Regions from separate parts of the Paenibacillus sp. sgz302148 genome, predicted to be linked through region 4. Evidence: predicted binding sites of a transcription regulator. Region 4 holds the regulator's gene; each other region holds the start of a gene.
What was found. Region 4 encodes LexA, which represses DNA repair genes until DNA is damaged. Its sites were predicted from a motif close to CGAACATATGTTCG; they were not measured.
Positions count from the first base shown of each region.

Region 1: a site for LexA is predicted at 1,443-1,456, ahead of AC0LWM_RS28350 (YhjD family protein). Genes of this name have one in related genera too.
Region 2: a site for LexA is predicted at 1,637-1,650, ahead of AC0LWM_RS19275 (ImmA/IrrE family metallo-endopeptidase). Genes of this name have one in related genera too.
Region 3: a site for LexA is predicted at 2,050-2,063, ahead of AC0LWM_RS08455 (YhjD family protein). Genes of this name have one in related genera too.

Region 1 is NZ_JBVYOJ010000026.1:11,842-14,964, forward strand. Features, by position in the region: gene AC0LWM_RS28340 (Arm DNA-binding domain-containing protein) at 177-617, opposite strand; gene AC0LWM_RS28345 (stalk domain-containing protein) at 580-1,314, opposite strand; gene AC0LWM_RS28350 (YhjD family protein) at 1,521-1,937, shown strand; gene AC0LWM_RS28355 (hypothetical protein) at 2,021-2,293, shown strand; gene AC0LWM_RS28360 (stalk domain-containing protein) at 2,608-3,108, opposite strand.
Region 2 is NZ_JBVYOJ010000012.1:225,519-228,641, reverse strand. Features, by position in the region: gene AC0LWM_RS19285 (response regulator transcription factor) at 179-436, shown strand; gene AC0LWM_RS19280 (hypothetical protein) at 606-1,010, opposite strand; gene AC0LWM_RS19275 (ImmA/IrrE family metallo-endopeptidase) at 1,003-1,617, opposite strand; gene AC0LWM_RS19270 (helix-turn-helix domain-containing protein) at 1,782-2,231, opposite strand; gene AC0LWM_RS19265 (sigma-70 family RNA polymerase sigma factor) at 2,510-2,992, shown strand.
Region 3 is NZ_JBVYOJ010000004.1:281,031-284,153, forward strand. Features, by position in the region: gene AC0LWM_RS08445 (ATP-dependent DNA ligase) at 79-930, shown strand; tRNA gene AC0LWM_RS08450 (tRNA-Val) at 1,456-1,531, opposite strand; gene AC0LWM_RS08455 (YhjD family protein) at 1,607-1,993, opposite strand; gene AC0LWM_RS08460 (aldo/keto reductase) at 2,210-3,123, opposite strand, start outside.
Region 4 is NZ_JBVYOJ010000020.1:8,013-11,135, reverse strand. Features, by position in the region: gene AC0LWM_RS25260 (carbohydrate-binding protein) at 1-868, shown strand, start outside; gene lexA (transcriptional repressor LexA) at 946-1,566, opposite strand; gene AC0LWM_RS25250 (ABC transporter ATP-binding protein) at 1,955-2,956, shown strand; gene AC0LWM_RS25245 (ABC transporter permease) at 2,969-3,123, shown strand, end outside.

The DNA of each region.
Region 1 (3,123 bases), on a different contig from region 4:
TCTTTCTTTTTTTGCTTGGTAACGTGTAGATATATGTTTCGAGTTGTTTCATCGTCTTGGTGGCCGAGACGCTCCATAATTGCTTCAAGTGATTACTTCTGCTTCCCCTGGTTATGTCTTTAATTGATATCTTGCCGAAAAATGGGCGTAATCTGCTTAACTCGTGTTGCCGTACCCTACCGGTGCCCAGTACCCATGTATAGGGTATACCATTCTTGTGCGAAATCTTTCTCTTCCACAAAAGTTCCATGGTGTACATCCAGCTCCAGCTGAGCTGCTGCCAGTTCAGCCTCTTTCTTGGTTTTAAATCCGCCTTTCTCTACTTGCTTGCGTCGGCCTGTTTGCGGGTCAATTTCAGTATAGGCCCGAAAACTCCATGACGCTCCACATGTACAACGTTTCCCTTCATCGCATTTACAATGTTTTTGTCGGAAAGTAGCCAACTTTTGGTATTCCCTTAAGCGTGTTGATTTGGAGACGCTGGACCGGCTTTGCGTTTTTCTGGAAGTTGGGATAGGGGATATACTGGAACATAAAAAAGAGCAGGAGGCATAATGCTTCGCTGCTCTTTCGGCTACATTATTTTGTTTTAAACCAAACGCCGCCAGTGCCGTCATACTTTCTGCCGAAAGTAATCACCGGGTTAGCGTCGTCCTTTTTAACCTGGAAGACAGCCCATCCAGTATTAGACGCGCCCTTATAAAGTGATGCGTCTATACTCGGCTCTGGTGCTACAACACTTTTGCGGTTATAGTCTTTCCCTGACGAGGACACAAGGGTGAAATCAGCTTGCGAGATGTCAGCCACTTTGTCATCGTTATCATTATCTGTAATTGCGATATTGATTTTTGCGAGCATATATTCAAAGCCTTCATCTGGTGCGTCGTTAAACATGTTTGCATCTTGTACTTGCCTCCATGCTTCCTCGCCACGAATCACTTCTTCAATGGATATTTTTCCCTTGTATGAGTCTAGTGTATTCTTAACAGTAAAGGATAATTCCGTTCCGAGAGCTGCAGGGTTTTTCCGGTTCACTGAATCAGATGACGCCGGCGTCGTTGGTTGTGTTGTTGTCGACGTAGGCATGTTGATCTTGATCGTCGATGTAGCTGGGTCGAAGTCGACTTTCGCCCCTAACATCTGGCTTACTGCTCGCAGAGGTACGTATGTAGATCCATTAATCTCTTTTACATCGACGTTGACTATCTTATCGTTTACTTTCACCGTATAATTCCGCGCCGCGAAAACTCCAGCGCTGAACAGCATTGCTCCGCTTAATACTGCTGCAGTAATGATTGCAAATTTCTTTTTCATCTCAAAACCTCGCTTTCTAATTTGATATAACGACATTATATTACAGAATTATACAGGGCAGCAAAGAAAATTTTATGAAAGTCGGGTTATCTCCATCTCGCATTATTTCATATTGATCGTATATAATGCGAATAAATGTTCCTATTTTGAAGGCGGACAAAATAAGCAAGAAGCTTGCTGACAACGGGCGCTGGGAGTCCAGCAGGATGATGCTGCCGGAGCACAGGGAAGTTCTGATTGATCAGATGCGGCCAAAGACAGAAGTACGCCTAGCGCCAGGTAAGGAAGAGCTACAGCTAATCCATGAATCCATTCTGCTGCAGGCGATACTCACCATTGTTTCTAATGGCCGAAATAACATAACCAAAGCAGACCATCCTATGCAGGAATTATTTGTTCTGGCGACTGATGTTCTAATTGATCTGGTTAACTCTGATTTGGCACAAGCACGAAAAGCGCTCCGGTCGAACAACCTCAAATACTGGGAGGATGAGCAGATCGACGGGACGATGTGGTACCGTTATGTTTATCATGGTTACGAGGGACGTTTAGGGATAACGCGCGATACGATCAAAGCAGAAATGAGTGTGCGCCTGGGCAGATATTTTTCGGCGGTTTTTTAATCAGAAGACAGGTGAGGACATGGACAATTTAATCGGATATAGAATTAGCAAGATAAGAACAAATCATAGGAAAACTGTTCAACATGTCACAGACGGAACCGGAATCGAACGATCTGTATGAGGATGGCAATGTAACACCATCTGATGAGCATCTTAAATTGATCGCTGATTTCTTTGAGGTTAACGTGGAACGTTTATTAGGTATTGATATAAATCGTGGGTCGATACGCATCTGCTATTGTTGTAAAACCGAGCATACACCCGAGGAAATGGACGATATATACGATTCGGTTAGTTCTGTATTAGAGGAAAGGAAAAAGCATGGATTAGTCGGGAATTTGAGTACAGGAACATGAGGTTCTGTGGCATGGATGCTAAAAGGCAATGTCCCTCGTTTGTCCCTTAGGAACAACATTTCTTCATGGGAAACACACTAATAATATGGAAAGAACGTAAAAAGAAAAAGCCCGCGAGCCTTAGAATATAAAGGCTTGCGGGAAAATGGGAGTTTTCGTGGGAAACTTGCTAAGAAATGCAAGTGTATGGGCGGCATGATGTAATACAAAAAAGGCATCTCGCGAGTTCTTTGAACTTCGAGATGCCTTTTTTTACTCTATACTTGGTTAGATTTCTTGGTTAACGTTGCGCTACTTAGGACGGTGCTTACCCGTTATTCTTGGTGTCCTGCTTTATCGGTCAATTCCCGCAATTTTTGCTGGGCCACGATCTTATATTGTTCCAACCGAGCCTGATCGTATTGCAACGTTTCGAGCCTCGATTGGAAACGTTTGATTTCTTCGGCGGTATATTTCGAACTTCCCCTGCTTATATCCTCCAATGCTTTCCTGACCGCTTCCTGGGATTTTTCCAGCTCTCTTAGCCGTTTTTCGGCTAGGTGGATGCCTTCCATATACATCTGCACGGACGGCTTCTTGGTCAGCACGATCTTCTCGTCCTGCAAATTGATGCTATAGCCTGCGGCCTCGGCGATTTCCCTTACCGGCACGAAGCTTTTGCCGTCAACGACGATCGCCGCGCCAAGCTTGCTGCCATTGATGATTACGTCTACTTTATTGTCTTTCTCTGACATAAGATCCGCAAGCATGCTGAAAGAAACGCCCAAAGCGATTCCGAGCAAAATGCCAATCGCCAGATAGGTATTTTTCTTCATGATTCGACCTCTTGC
Region 2 (3,123 bases), on a different contig from region 4:
CTGTCGGTTCAGAACTTGTATAGGAAGCATATCCTATACTTGTGCTCGGAAAAAAGTCTGAGGAAATAGGAAACGCAGGTGATAGGAAAAATTACCTCAATGCTGCAAAATGGAAGTAACCAAACGGACAAATCGTTTCGTTATGAGAGAAATTTTGGACAGCCAGGGGTGTGGGACATTGATCGCAGATCAAAAGACAAATGAAATCAATGGGGCGTGCATGCGGATGGCGCGTGAATTTCATCTCACAACAAGAGAATTGGAATTGATCATGCATCTTACGATGTATGGTTCCAGCAACAAAGAGCTGGCCAACGCATTAGTCGTGACGGAAAAAACGGTGAAAACGCACATGTCCAACATTCAGCGGAAAACGAACACAACTTCGACAAGAGAGCTGTTGTCTCTTGTGATCAAGTCGGCATTGCACGCGTAACGAAGCTTGTAGGATCGGTCATGAATCGGGGGCACAATACGAACGGATGAAAAACTTTCCTTCAGCAGAAGAAGGAAAGTTTTTTCGCATTTCTAACGCGCATGAAGTTATGCGGCAAGGGGTTTAAAGGCTTAATTGAAAATTATTGTAAAGACGTAAACGATCAAGCCTAGTGCTCCAGAATCATCGTTTTATTTCGTTTCGGCGCATTCCAGGCAAATCGATCCGTAAGCTCCACCTGCAGCACCTCCTCGATGTCCTCCATACGGATCATCAAACGGCAGACATCGGTAAGATCCAGCCCGGTTTCTTCGTAACGACGCTTCATCGAGCTTATATCGATTCCGATCGTATGCGGCAGGTCGCGGCACACCGTCAAATCCTCCAGCAGCACGGAAGCATGCAGCGATCCATCCATATAATCGTCCCTGCACATCGGGCGGAAAGGCGCCGTCAGCGGAAGCCGGAGCATGCGACGATTCCAATCGAGCTCCCCTCTTCGGCAGAACAGCACCAGCGTTTCCGCCTTCATCCTATCTTCATAAAAATCGTACAGCACCGTCAAATTAGCCACGCTTGCGGCTCCCCCTCGCTTGAAGCTGATGATACAGCTTCTCCATAATCGATTTTGTTTCCTCGCTCCAATTGGCTGGGTCAAATTTCCTACGCTTGTTGCGGGCGACCTTGGCCGTCTCTTCCGATACGATGCACTGCAAAACGCGCCGCTGAATCCCTTCAAGCCTTCGCCGGGCCAAGTCCGGCGTTACTTTGAACTCCTGCGTCAGCAAATCGATGATTTCGCTCTGCTGCCGGGGCAGTTCCAGCTTGCGGAGCATGGAATACGGGATGGCCGCGTACAGCTGAAAGTTATTTGCCTCCAGCTCCTGCATTTGCGTGTAGGCCGCCGGCATTTGCATCTGGTTGCCCGCATGGCGAAGCACGTGGCACAGTTCGTGCAGGAAATCCTCCCACTGTCTCTCGGGGCTTTGCCTGCTGTCGATGTTCATGCTGAACATGCCGTTGCGTTCAATGACCTGGCTTCCGATTTCGAGATAATACACCCAAATGTTCAGCCTTGCCGCAAGCTCGGTGATGGTCAATTGATTCGGCTCCTTGATGCCGATGTTCCGGTACAACCGCTCGATCCATTCTTCCAACGGCGTCAAAGGATAATTTTGCATGACAACACCCCTACGATTACGAATATATGTTTGGTTACTCGCGAAAAAGAAAAGCCCTACATAAAGGGCGTACATATTGAGTCCGTTCTATGATATGCTGCATTGGCCGAATATCCGAGCCTTGGATCCAGCGTGCCTTGCCCGGCTTTCGTGCGGATAAAGCATTATTGTGGGTCTTCCGGCTTGCGGCCGGACTCCTGAAGCTTCAGAAACTCCCAGAACTGCCGCAGTTCGCGGCGCCTTTGCTCAGGTGCTTCCTTATACTCCTTGAAAAAAACGTTCATCTCCGGATCGTCCCACTCGTGGCCGCTTTCGTCTTCAGCCTTATTGTTCTCCGGACTCTCGGCGGCTTCTTTTTCGCTCGTGCTCAACTGAGCGGCCAACACGTGAACGGGCCGGGGCTCGTCCGTCTTGCCGAGCAAATAGTCGATCGAAACCTGGAACAAATCCGCCATTCGATGCAATGTTTCTTCTCGGGGAATGCGGTTCTTCTCTTCCGACTCATAACCTGCGATCGTCGACCGCGATACGCCAAGCGCTTCGGCTGCTTGGTCTTGTGTCCAATGTTTACTGTCTTCTCTAAGCTGCTTGAAGCGTTGCGCGAATGCAGTCACTTGATCACCACCGGAATGTGCTGTTCCTATTTTACATCAAGTATTGGAAAAAAGAAATAACAAAACAGAACTTATGTTCCTTAAAAAAAATTCGAAAAATAGGAACAAACGTTCTTGACATTCCATTTGTTAGAGGGTATATTGTTAGCACAAAATGTTCCTAAACGGAACAATCGTGCAACTTTTGATAACTTTAAACCATCGAATTATTTCTAATACCGTTTATTTATAGTCCGAATGTTCCTTTTAGGAACAAAAATCATGAATGGAGGGATTACATGTTCGATTTATGGATTCAATATCAGCAATCGAAAAAAACGTTGGACGAGCTTCTCCCGAACGTGGCGGAAGCGGGCGAACGGCAAATCGTTGCCGGCATGGTCCGCGAAGTCGAATGGGTCATGCAGTGGATTTCGACCGGACGGCAGCCGGGCAACCGGCGCGGTGTCGAGCGAAGATCCAGCGTGCAGCGGGAGCTGCTGACAGACCCGATTATTTTGCAGGCGGTAATGGAATCGCCCTCGTATTCGGGACAACGGGACGTAGTGCTATCCAAGCAGCAGTTGGACAAGCTGGAAGCGGCGTTATCGCTGCTGAGCGCGAGGGAACGAGAGTGCTTCGAGCTCGCCCATGGCCGAGGATTTACGCTTTCGCAAATCGCGGAGCTGCTCTCGGTTAGCAAGGGGACGGTCAGTATTTATGTTCGTAGGGCGAACAAGAAGCTTGCCGTACTCCGAACGGAAAACGCATCGCAGCGCTGATTTCCGGCCTTGTCTTCCGATTGCCACCTATAGATGATAGGAACATATGTTCCTGTAATGAGGAGGCGATATCAAAATGAAGGCAAGCTTACGCTGCGTCGACCGCACCTCCCGCGTATTTGGAGAGTCTG
Region 3 (3,123 bases), on a different contig from region 4:
AAACCATTGATGCGTTCCCAATACTTACCTTGTTTCCAAGAGCATATATTTTGCTACCATGGATTTGAGGTGATTCATTTGTTTATAGCTCCGATGCTTCTTACAACAGCAAAATCCGCATTTTCCCATGCTGATTATATATTTGAGCCCAAGATTGACGGCCACCGGCTGATCTTGTCGCGCCAAAACGGACGGACCCGCCTTTATACGCGGCATCAGGTGGAGTGTACGCGACAATACCCGGAGCTGCTTCATATTGCAATCGACGATATCGTATTGGATGGAGAGGTCGCTTGCGTTGATCCTCAGACCGGCGCGATCGAATTTGAATCCGTAATGGAACGGTTCTCTGCCCATAAGGACGAAAAAATCAATTCGCTAGCCGCGTCGCTGCCGGCGAACTATATCGTATTTGATATCCTGCGCTTAAACGGCCAAGACTTGCGCGGATTACCGCTAATAAAACGTAAAGAAATTCTAGCTCATCTCAATTTCGGAAACGAACGCGTATCGAAAATACTGTATATCGAGAGGGAAGGCGAGCGGCTTTTTGAGGAGATCAAATCGCGACAGCTTGAAGGAATCGTTGCAAAGAGGAAGGAAAGCACATACGTAAGCCGCCGATCGGCAGCATGGCAAAAAGTAATCAACTGGCAGTATGCCGAAGTAGTCATCGCCGGCTGGCGCAAAAGCGAATTCGGGTGGCTCGTTGCAGTTGATGACGGCGGCCAGTTGCGGCCGGCGGGGATTATTGAGCTTGGCGTCACTACGGCGCAGAAAAAAGCGTTCTTCAACGTCAGCCAATCAATAATTACCGGGGAGAATACAGATTATGTATTTGTGGAGCCACGGCTACGGTCAAAAGTTAAAATGCGGAATTGGACGCGAGCTGGATTATTGCGCAGCCCGGCATTTGTTCAATTTATATAGGGCTGTAGCAGATTAATAAAAATTCATAATTCAAATATCCGCACTCGAACCCCCTAACTTTTCCTGTTATAATATGTTTAATTATGCAAAGGAGGGGAAAAACGATTTGAATAAGACAAGACTTCTGCTATGGAGCTTCATCTTACCGCTTTCTTCAATTTGGTGGGGGACTTTTCATCAAGATGGGTATCAAGTATTTAAATTGGGTTTTCCTTTGAACTTTATTACGTACCATGGTTTGGAAGCCCCTACCAACAATATTTTCATTTTTGAACGCTTTTTCACTACAACTTCATTTAGAGCAGATATCTTTATAATCAGTGTATTAATCACCTACTATTCACTCTCTTTATTAATCAAATTCATTAATCGGGTCAAGTCACGCTCCGCTTGATTTTCAACAAAACTTTATATCGTCCCCAACTCGTCTCCAACCTACTCATATCTCCTTAATTCAACTTTGGCAAGGTCAGAACAAAAAATAAAAAAACCCTTGATTCCTCAAGGGTTATCGCATTTGTATTATGGTGATCTGAACAGGGTTCGAACCTGTGACCCCCACCCTGTCAAGATGGTGCTCTCCCAGCTGAGCTATCAGATCGTAATTAGCAGCGACAAGATATATAATACCAAGGAGCAGCCCATATGTCAACACAATATTTAATTTTATTTGAGATTACTCCCCTAAGCTGCTCTCCAACGCTGTCACACCGAAATAATGACCAAGCTTCCTTACGACTTCACCGCGGACTTGATTCCATGGCAAATGCACATGACGGCGATCGCCGCGGCATACAAACGTAATCTCGAGACCCTTCTCCGCTCGGCGTTCTTCATAAATGATCACCCCTTGCAGCCGGATCGACTTCCGCATAGCGGCAATGTCTTTCATAATCATCTCTTGCGCTTGCCTGAACGTGCTGGCGGAGACGGGAAGCATCCTGAGCTGAAGTATGTTCATGACTTTCAAATCGCGTTCCAATAAATCAAGAATAAGGGGGTACAGCATGTATGTTGTGACTAGCATAAGCTCTTCATCCGTATGTAATATCGCCTGGTTCATTTCCGCATCTCTCCTCCAACAAAGAACATTTGTTCCCGTATCTACTTCTATTCTACCGAACATACATTCCATTGTCAAGCTCTTCCAACGAAAAAAAGTCCCGTTCCCCGAAGGAAACGAGACTTCCGAAATGTTAACCGAGCTTAAGCTGCTCAACACCAAACTATTCGTGCATACCACACTCGATTACGACCGAGTCATCTTCCCGAGCAATCCTTACCGCGATTCCTGCGCTAAATCCAACCAACGGAACTCACCCTGCGTCAGCTCCACATCCAATGCTATTGCGCTGGAGCGCAGCTCGCTCACCTTGTAGGGTCCGACGAGCGCACAAGTCGGGAACGGCTGATGCAGCACGTAAGCAAGTGCAATCTGGTTGGCGTCAACTCCCTTCTCCTTTGCCAAAATCTCGGCCCGGCGCAATCTTTCCCAGTTGGCATCGCTGTAGTAGACTCTCACCGCTTCGGCGTCGTCCAGCTTATCCGGAGCGAACCGCCCGGTGAAAAATCCTCCCGCCTGCGACGACCAGGACAGCAGAGGCATCTGCGAACGTTCATGCCATGCGGCATAATCCGAATCCACGGAAACGCAGCCCGGCCAACGCGGTTCATTCGGCTTCGCTAAGCTGAGGTTCGGGCTGTTGCACACAAACCCGGTCAAGCCATGCGCGGCGGCGTATTCATTCGCCTCTTGGATTCGCTGATACGTCCAGTTCGAGACGCCGAGTGCTAGACAGCGGCCGGCTTCCAGCTCTTCATTAAGCGCTTCCAGTATGTATCCGACCGGCGTATTGACATCATCACGATGCAGCATATAGATATCGACATAATCGCTGCGCAGCCGCTCGAGCGATTCCGTCAAATCATCGGCGATCGCCTGCTTCGTCATCCGCGGCCCGAGATGATCATGATGCGCACCTTTGCCGATGATGACCATATCGCCCCGATTGCTCCGCGATTCCATCCACAAACCAACGGCTTTGGCACTTTCAGCACCGTAAACATGGGCTGAATCGATCGTATTACCGCCAAGGGACACATAAGCGTCCAGCATCTCGTTCGTAAATTCCATACTCGCGTTATGAAACATCGTCGAACCGAGAATGAGCTGCGTGCAGCCTTGCCGAACGC
Region 4 (3,123 bases):
TGAATTCCGGGTTGCCTCGGATGAAGCACAAACGTTTCGGTTCGAAGTGGACGGCGACCTGAGTCTGGTGGAAGTGCCGGATACGGGGGGAGATGGTTCGTTCACGACGGTGACCAAGTGGATCAAAATAACGGAAGGCATCCATCACTTCCGGATCGTATACGAAAGCCGGCCGGCGGGAACCGGCATGCTGCTGGACCGGTTCGCTTTAACTGCCGGGACACCGGTTTTGAAAGCGATTGAGCTACAAGGGGCTGCTGAGCTGAATGCAGGCGAGACGACGCAGTTACAGGCGGCAGCGATTGCTATGGACGGAAGCCGCAAGCCGATAACGTCGGGCGCCGTGTACCGAAGCTCGGATCCGACGGTGGCGGCGGTTGATGCGAACGGACTCGTGACGGCATTGAAATGGGGGACGATCGTGTTGACTGTCGACTACGAAGGGCAATCGGGCAGCTATACGTTGACTATATCGGATCCGAGCGTCGAGCTGACGATAATCAATGACACGGATCCGGCCATTGCGTATTTCGGCAATTATGGCATCGACTCGAACCGGCCCTTCGGCGATTACGAGAACGACGTTCACTATTTGATCGACCAAGGGGACTACTACGAGTACACGTTCGAAGGAACCGGAATCGAAATCGTTACGGAGAAGTATATCGACATGGGGAATATCGACGTCTATATCGATGGCGTATTGCATGCAACCGTTGACTGCGCATCGTCGATCAGGCTGGCGCAGCAGCATGTATTCCGCGCAAGCGGTCTTGGGAAGGGATCCCATACGATCAAGGTCGTTCATCAAACATCCGGCAAGATCGCGATCCTGGACGCGCTTGTCGTCGAAAGGCCGAAAACGTAATTCTCACATGAAAACACCCTCTGTGCAAAAGCGGCATCATGCCTATCTGCATAGAGGGTGTCTGTACGTTGCTCGGATTAGCGGAAATTGCGGAACAGCCCGATGACTTTGCCAAGAATGGTGACGTGCTTCAGCAGCAGCGGCTTCAGGGCAGGGTTTTCCGGTTGAAGACGGATATGATCCTTCTCTTTGTAGAACGTCTTGACGGTTGCTTCGTTCTCTTCCGTCATCGCCACGACGATATCTCCGTTATTGGCCGTTTGCTGCTGGCGGACGACAACAAAGTCTCCGTTATGAATGCCCGCCTCAATCATGCTGTCCCCGGATACCGTGAGCATAAATACAGGCTGGTCGTTCACCAGATGGCTTGGCAAAGGGAAATAATCTTCGATGTTCTCCGTCGCCGTAATCGGTTCGCCTGCCGTAACTTTACCGACAATCGGCACCTTGGCGATGGAATGGGCGAACATGCTGAGCGATTCGTCACCGCCGAGAATCTCGATCGCGCGAGGTTTCGTCGGGTCGCGGCGAATGAGCCCTTTCTTCTCCAAACGGTCCAGATGACCGTGCACGGTCGAGCTGGAGGCCAGTCCAACCGCTTCTCCGATTTCGCGAACGGATGGAGGATAGCCTTTATCCCGGACTTCGTTTTTTATAAATTGTAAGATCGCCTGTTGTCGGTTGGATAGTTTCGACATATGAATTCCTCCACATTGCAGCTTTATTATGGAAATTATAACACGGAACCGGAGTTCGCACAAACATAAGTTCGAAAAAAATGCAAAAATTTGTTCGCACCCCGCAAAAATGACACGATTTAGAAAAAATCATGAAAATCCGGTTGCCAAATCCGAAATCCGCATGGTAGTATATAACAATCATTGGAAGGGCTTCTAGGGATCCGACGGTTTGTCCGGTCGAACCAAGCGAAGCCGGCACGGAAAGTACTGTGCTACACCGTGGGGATAAAAGACCTTCGGCAAGTTCCGCCATTTAGGCGAAACGGCCGCAGGTCTTTTTTGCTTTAATTGGATAAAGAAGCAGGGGGCAAAAAGGGCAGAAGATAACAGGATTGGGGGAGCGAACGTGGGAGCAATACGCATTGAAGGATTAACCAAAGCTTTTGCAGTGAAAAAGAAAAGGGAAGGCTTTCTCGCCAGCCTGAAATCGGTCGTGAAGCCGGAGTATACCGAGAAAATCGCGGTGCATTCGATCGACCTGTCGATCGAGCAAGGGGAGACGGTGGCATTCCTCGGGCCGAACGGAGCGGGCAAATCAACAACGATCAAAATGCTGGCCGGCATTTTGCACCCGACCTCCGGTACGGCCGATGTTCTAGGCTTATGCCCTTGGCGAGACCGGAACAAGCTCGCTTACAAGATCGGGACGGTGTTCGGGCAGAAGTCCCAGCTATGGTACCACCTTCCGCCGAGCGACACGTTCGAGCTGATGAGCCGCATTTACGAGCTGAAGAGGAGCGAGTTCATCCACCGTCGCGACGATTTGGTCCGGAGGTTCGCGCTGGAGCCGTATTTGCACACCCCGGTCCGCAAGCTGTCGCTGGGCGAGCGGATGCGATGCGAGATCGCCGCGGCGCTGCTGCATCGGCCGGAAATTATTTTTCTCGACGAGCCGACGATCGGGCTCGACGTTATCGTGAAGCAGCGCATCCGCGAGCTGATCCGCGAAATGAACCGCGAGGAAGGGACGACGATTTTCCTCACCTCGCATGATCCCGGCGACATGGAGCAGCTGTGCAGGCGCGCGGTTGTCATCAACCACGGTATGCTCATTTTCGACGACAAGGTGAACAGTCTGAAAAAAGATTTCCTCACGCACAAAACCGTCCATTTGAAGCTGAAGCGGCCTGCGGAAACTTTTGTGTTGGAGGGCGCCGAGGTGCTGAAGAGCAAGGGCAACGGCTTGAAGCTGTCCGTCGACACGTCGCTTGCCAGCATCGAATCGGTGCTGTCGCTCGTGATCGATCGGTACGGCATCGAGGACGTTACGGTCGAAGACCCGCCGATGGAAGATATTATCGGCCATATTTATGCCCGGGGCGGTCAAACCGCAAGCTCGGCCGTATAGGGGGGGAGCCGGATGAACGCAATTGCATCAACCGTTGTCAAGTTTGCCGCGATCGGGCGAATTACCGTGCGCAATCATTTGGCGTATGTGACTGACTTTTTGCTGCGGACGGTATTTCTTGTCGTTATTCTGTATATCTTCATGCAGTTGTGGGGAGCGACGTACCA